Regions from separate parts of the Sporosarcina pasteurii genome, predicted to be linked through region 3. Evidence: riboswitches for the same ligand, from Rfam matches in the RefSeq annotation. Region 3 holds a riboswitch; each other region holds the start of a gene.
What was found. Region 3 has a riboswitch for S-adenosylmethionine ahead of AB1H92_RS13830 (methionine biosynthesis PLP-dependent protein). Riboswitches for the same ligand answer to the same signal wherever they lie in the genome.

Region 1 (2,270 bases), 640 kb from region 3:
AATCCCAGACTCTAACGTTAATCTCCCGATGTTTACAGTTCCCGTCTCTACCAAAGTCCTCATCTCCTGTTTTCTCATTTCCTTACTTTGCACCCACTGGCACTGCTTTTTCAATTGCTTGTGCAAGGTCAGCAATAATATCTTCTGTCGACTCTAAACCTACAGCTAGACGGATTAACTCTTCAGAAACGCCTGATTTTTTCAAATCCTCAGGACCTAACTGCTGGTGGGTTGTCGAAGCCGGGTGGATAATAAGTGACTTCGCATCTCCAACGTTTGCAACGTGAGACCAAATTTTCACATTATCAATGACTTTACGTCCCGCTTCACGTCCGCCTTTAATACCGAAGTTTACAATTGAGCCAACACCATTTTTCAAGTATTTCTTGCTCGCTTCATAGGACGGATGATCTTCCAGTCCATTGTAAGTAACCCATTCAACAGATGGATGGCTTTGTAGGTACTTTGCAATTTCAAGTGCATTCTCACAATGTTTTGGATAGCGTAAATGCAATGTTTCTAAACCTTGTAAGAAATTAAATGCATTGTCCGGGCTTAAGCAAGGTCCGAAATCACGTAATAGTTGAACACGTAACTTTGTTGCAAATGCTGCATTAGGTACATCAATACCGTAACGGAGTCCATGATATGTCTCGTCTGGCTCCGTAAATCCAGGGAACTTCCCTTTTGTCCAGTCAAACTTACCGCCATCAACTACAACACCGCCGATTGACGTACCATGGCCGCCAATCCACTTTGTTGCCGAATGAATAACAACGTCTGCGCCAAATTCAATTGGATTGCTGCCGTATGGCGTTGAAAATGTACTGTCAATGAGAAGCGGAATATCGTTGTCATGTGCAACTTCAGCAACTGCTTCAATATCTAAAACGTGCAGACTTGGATTCGCAATCGACTCTGCAAAAATAGCTTTCGTTTTGTCTGTAATTGCCTTGCGGAAGTTTTCCGGGTCTGTTGCATCAACAAATTTTACATCGATACCGTAGCGGGGCAATGTCACTGCGAATAAATTGTACGTTCCGCCATATAAATTTTCAGCTGCAAGAATCTCATCGCCAGCCTCTGCAATGTTCATAATTGCAAAAGCAATTGCTGCCATTCCGGAAGATAGTGCAACTGCAGCAGTTCCCTTTTCTAGTTGTGCAACTCGCTGTTCGAATGCATCAACTGTAGGGTTTGTAATACGTGTATAAATATTGCCAGCTTCTTTTAAGCCGAATAAGTTTTGTGCGTGTTCTGTATTTTTGAAAACAAAAGAAGTCGTGCGATGTATTGGCAATGCGCGTGATCCTGTGATTGGGTCAGGTTCTTGACCACCGTGTAATAGTAGTGTTTCAGGTTGATAGTTTGTCATGATTCATTACCTCCAGAATTTTATTGATGGAAGTGCATGGACGATGGGGGGAATTTTATGTATAAAAAAGAACCCCCTTCATAAAGAAGAGGGTTCCGCTTTCGCTTAATTCCTCCTCTCATCTCTCAGACCGTTTGCACGAATCTGTAGGAATTAGCACCTTTGCAAGTAGGTCACTTGCTGGTTGCCGGGCATCGTAGGGCCTATTCCCTCCGCCGCTCTTGATAAGAGTTAAATGATTCTGATTTCCATCTTGTTAAACAGTATAAGACTGATTAGATAGAAAAGTCAAGCGTTTTTTTAAATTAAAAATCTAACCAAATTTTAATTGCGGTAGATAATATTAATATCGCAAGAATCCATTGTAAAATCTTCGTATTCATTTTTTGGCCAACTTTCGCTCCTAATGGAGAAGCAATGATACTCGCAACGATCATAATTGCTGCCGGTACATATAAGACTTGGCCTGTTGCAACTTTTCCAATCGTTGAGCCAATCGACGAAATAAATGTGATGCCAAGTGAAGTAGCAATCGTCATACGCGTTGGAATCTTTAAAACGACCAACATTATTGGCACTAGAATAAATGCGCCTGCTGCCCCAACAATTCCCGCGCCAATCCCAACTATAAAGGCTAATGAAGAAGCTAACCATTTGTTGAATGTTATTTCGCCGTCCGGATGCTGATCAACATCCTTCTTAGGAATAAACATCATAATCGCAGCAATTGTCGCCAACACACCATATACGGAATTAATGGCTCCTTCAGAAAGGAGGTTTGAACCGTATCCTCCGATAAAACTACCAACTAAAATACTGCCGCCCATATAGAGAATAAGGCGCATATTAATATAACCACTTTTACGGTATGCCCAAACACCAGCAATCGTTGCAA
Region 2 (2,270 bases), 1.1 Mb from region 3:
AATGTGCTTTTGCTTCCTCAAACATTGCCTTTACTTCTTCGCGATTTCTAACGTCCGCTTGAATCGCAATGGCCTGCTCGCGTCCGATTTCATCCACAACCGCATTTGCTTGCGCTTCTCGTGAAACATAATTGACAACTACTTTCGCGCCAACCCTTCCGAATGCTTTAGCAACGGCCGCTCCAAGTCCACGGCTACTTCCTGTTACGAGTACTACTTGATCTTTTAGCTCCACTTTCTACAGCTCCATTCTAGCTTCAGGAGGCAGATGCTCGAGTCATAAGCCAAATTAACTGCGTAGCAAAAAACGCTACTCCGTTAATTCGTCTTATGCTTGTCGCATCTACCCGCCTCCTTCAGCCTTCATTGTTTTGTATAGCCACAAAAAAAGACCACTGGAGGAGTGATCTGCATACAGAAAAAATTCACTTCCCTCCGCCGGTATCAACCGGATCAGGTTCTAAGGGTCAGAGTAACTCTTCTCAGCCAAAAGGCGCCCCCAGTGATCTACTATGATGTGATTACCATAATTTTACCACAAATCTTACTTTTGTGAAATAAAGTGAGAGTTTGTCAGTTTTGGTCGATAAATAAAGGAATCCATTTCTATCAGTCTCTGCTGACCATAAAAACATGAAACAATTCCGACCTTGACAGTTTACTAGAAGTTAGGTATGATGTAAATATTCTTAATAAACTTAATATTATTCCTTATCAAGAGTCAGGGGAGGAACTGGTCCTACGATCCTGCGGCAACCATCCTATTTGTGATAAACAAATGCGAAAAGGTGCTAATTCCAGCAAATGTTCAACATTTGAGAGATGAGGAAGAGCGTGTAATAGATAAACCTCTTCCTTTGTAGAAGAGGTTTTTTTGTATGGTTCAAGATGTTATCAGGTCGTTATCAACCATTAAACCTAGTTTGTTTATTGGTTAAATATAGTTTAATAAAATAAATGGACAGGAGTTTATTCACATGACAAAAAAGAGAATTTATTTAAACGCATTTGACATGAATTGTGCAGGACATTATTCGGCGGGATTATGGACACATCCGGACGATCAAGCTTCCACTTATAAGGATGCAGAATATTGGACGCATGTGGCGCAAGTATTGGAAAGAGGTCGTTTTGATGCGATTTTTATAGCGGATGTATTAGGGGTGTATGACGTATATGAAGGATCGCGTGATGCAGCGATTCGGCATGGCGTTCAAGCGCCACTAAACGATCCAGCGTTCGTCGTTCCGATTATGGCGCAAGCAACAAAGCATTTAGGTTTTGGATTAACAGCTTCCACAAGTCACGAGCATCCCTATATTTTTGCGAGGCGCATGTCAACGTTGGATCATTTAACGAAAGGCCGAATTGGCTGGAATGTCGTAACCTCTTATTTGAAGAGTGCCTCTAAAAATATTGGAAAAGAAAATCAAATCGGTCACTCGGAACGTTATGCAGTTGCGGATGAATATATGGAAGTCGTTTATAAACTGTGGGAAGGCAGCTGGGAAGAGGACGCCGTTGTGGTCGATAAAGAAAAAGGCATCTATGCGGATCCAGATAAAGTTCATGATATCGAGCATGAAGGGAAATATTTCAAAGTGCCAGGTGCACATTTAAGTGAACCTTCCCCACAACGAACGCCTGTCATTTTCCAAGCCGGTGCTTCCAATACAGGACAGAAATTTGCGGCGAAACATGCGGAACTTGTCTTTATAAGTACCCCAACGCCACAAACGACAAAGCAAACAATCCAATCCTTGCGACAAGAAGCCGAGGCAGCGGGACGAAATCCTGAGGATGTAAAAATTATTGCGTCCTTCACACCCATTATTGGTGAAACACAAGAAGCTGCGGATCGGAAGTTTGAAGAATATAAAAAACATATTAGTTATGAAGGTGCCTTGGCATTATTCGGCGGGTGGACGGGAATCGACTTTTCCGGGTACGACCCAGACGATAAACTTGAATACGTAAAAAGCGAAGCCATTCAATCCGTTGTGGAAAACTTCACCAATGCAGACCCAACGAAAGAATGGACAGTTCGGGAGGCGGCGGAATTTGTGGGCATTGGCGGACTAGGTCACGTTGAAGTAGGAACGCCAGAAAGCATTGCGGACGCGATGGAAGCATTGGTCGCTATCGGAATTGACGGCTTTAATATTTCTTACGTCATTTCTCCTGGAACATTTGAAGAGTTTGTTGACCATGTCGTACCCGTTTTACAAGAACGTGGTCTCGTACAGAAAGAATACGAAGAGGGGACGTTC
Region 3 (2,270 bases):
ATACGTGATAAAACTTTCAACGCCACCAAGACTTTCAGCGAAAGTAATGAGGTTGAGATTTTGCAGAAACGGATTGACCCACTCGCTTTTTTGAAGACGAAAAGATACCATCCCGCCTTGCCCCGCATATAACACATCTTTCACGAGTGGCTCTGTTTTTAAATAAGCCACAATTTCTTTCGCATTTTCATCATGTTGTTTCATTCTCAAGTGGAGCGTTTTTAGTCCGCGAATCGTTAGCCAGGCATCGGTTGGAGAAAGAACTGCGCCAATCGTATTATGATTCTCGCCTAATTGCTGGCAAAGTGCATCCCCTTTCGCAACAACGAGTCCTGCGAGTACATCATTATGGCCGCCAATATATTTAGTAGCACTGTGTAAAACAATATGAGCACCAAGCTCAATTGGTCTTTGGAAATATGGCGTTAGAAACGTATTGTCTACGATAAGGAGTAACTCATACTTTTCAGCAAGTGCCGCGTATGCTTGAATATCAATCGTTTCCATGAGTGGATTTGTTGGCGTTTCAATAAATAGCGCTTTTGTTTTTGGTGTAATACATGCTTCTACCTGGGCAACGCTAGCAAAATCAGTATAGGTCGTTTGAATTGAATAAAAATCCGCGTAATCATCGAGTAAACGGTATGTGCCGCCGTAAATATCTTCAGGTACAATGAGTTCATCGCCCGAACGAAATATTGAAAGGACGAGCTGAATGGCGGCCATACCGGAGCTACAGGCAAACCCTGCATCACCACTTTCTAAATTGGCGATACCTTCTTCCAAAAGGGCACGCGTAGGGTTTTTCGTTCGAGAATAATCATAACCCGTGGATTCTCCAATGCCCGTATGTTCAAAAGCTGTCGATAAATAAATTGGGGCACTCACCGCACCTGTTTTAGCATCACTGCGATTTCCTAATTGGACAAGTTGAGTGGCTAACTGATTGTTTTTCAATATAATCCTCCCTTTCTATAATAAAAAAAGAGCACTCTATAAGAAGAGTGCTCCTAATCATCACGAAGTCAATCTTCTTATCTTCAAGGCGATCACACCTTTTGGAATTAGCACCAATGCCATCTGGCTGGTTGCTGAGACTTCATCGGGCCAATCCCTCCGTCTCTCTGGATAAGAAATGAAAATATTAAATTGTTGGAAGATACAGATTTATATTTATGCTATCACGACTTGATGAATTAAACAAGCAGAGATTCTGTTAAACATGTAAAATGATTATAAATTAGAGGATAGGAATGGGGGGGAGTACATATGAAACAAACGGTTTATTGGTTAGAGGTGCAACTTGCGGAATGGTCCATGTATATGGCTGCGACAGAAAAAGGATTATGTTACATCGGAACGCCGGATGCTCCTTTCGAAGAGCTCTCCAATTGGGTGGCGAAGCGTGTTCGCAATGCGCTTATGGAAGAAAATCAGGAGGTCATAGAGCCTTATGTAAATGAACTACGTGCTACTATAGATGGAAAAGGTCAAATTTTTACAGGTCAGCTTGATTTGTATGGGACACCTTTTCAGCAAAGTGTATGGGAAGTATTGCAAACAATCCCTTATGGAGACACGATTTCGTATACGGACGTTGCTGAACGCCTTCAAAAACCAAAAGCGGTTCGTGCGGTTGGGGGAGCCATTGGTGCAAACCCGGTCTTAATCGTCGTTCCGTGTCACCGGGTGTTGACGAAAGATGGTAAACTAGGCGGTTTTCGTGCAGGTTTGACGATGAAAGAACAATTGCTTGAATTAGAGCGGTCGGGAGGTACAAGAGGGGAGTAGGACATGGCAAAACAACATGACTTTACGGAAGGGAATATTGTTAAACAGCTGTTCATTTCTTCAGCACCTATTATATTGACAAATTTACTCCAAATTTCTTATCAATTTATTGATAGTTTATGGATTGGGAATTTAATCGGGGCGGATGCACTGGGGGCTGTGGCGATTTCAGGCACAATTGTTTTTACCGTCCTATCTTTTGTCATCGGTTTAAACAACGCCGCTTTGACGATTTTATCCCAACAAAAAGGGAAAGGAAGCGAAGAAGGACTCAAACGATACTTAAATGCCTTTGTCGTCATGCTTACATTGATGTCAATTTCATTAGGTATCGCCGGATATGTCTTATCAGAACATATTTTAAGTTGGCTTGGGACGCCCGAAACAATGGTCCCCATGGCTTCTGCTTATTTGAAAATTAACTTCATCGGGATGTTGTTTTTATTTGGCTATAATTTCATTGGAACGGTCTACCGCTC

Region 1: another riboswitch for S-adenosylmethionine. It lies ahead of AB1H92_RS01045 (O-acetylhomoserine aminocarboxypropyltransferase/cysteine synthase family protein); the one in region 3 lies ahead of AB1H92_RS13830 (methionine biosynthesis PLP-dependent protein).
Region 2: another riboswitch for S-adenosylmethionine. It lies ahead of AB1H92_RS02960 (LLM class flavin-dependent oxidoreductase); the one in region 3 lies ahead of AB1H92_RS13830 (methionine biosynthesis PLP-dependent protein).

Annotation. Positions count from the first base shown of each region.
Region 1 is NZ_CP160452.1:213,290-215,559, reverse strand. It holds gene AB1H92_RS01050 (homoserine O-acetyltransferase) at 1-54, opposite strand, end outside; gene AB1H92_RS01045 (O-acetylhomoserine aminocarboxypropyltransferase/cysteine synthase family protein) at 83-1,375, opposite strand; SAM riboswitch class I at 1,491-1,606, opposite strand; gene AB1H92_RS01040 (sulfite exporter TauE/SafE family protein) at 1,681-2,270, opposite strand, start outside.
Region 2 is NZ_CP160452.1:638,518-640,787, forward strand. It holds gene AB1H92_RS02955 (3-oxoacyl-ACP reductase) at 1-235, opposite strand, end outside; TPP riboswitch at 414-511, opposite strand; SAM riboswitch class I at 709-829, shown strand; gene AB1H92_RS02960 (LLM class flavin-dependent oxidoreductase) at 978-2,270, shown strand, end outside.
Region 3 is NZ_CP160452.1:2,873,694-2,875,963, reverse strand. It holds gene AB1H92_RS13830 (methionine biosynthesis PLP-dependent protein) at 1-957, opposite strand, end outside; SAM riboswitch class I at 1,032-1,135, opposite strand; gene AB1H92_RS13825 (methylated-DNA--[protein]-cysteine S-methyltransferase) at 1,270-1,791, shown strand; gene AB1H92_RS13820 (MATE family efflux transporter) at 1,795-2,270, shown strand, end outside.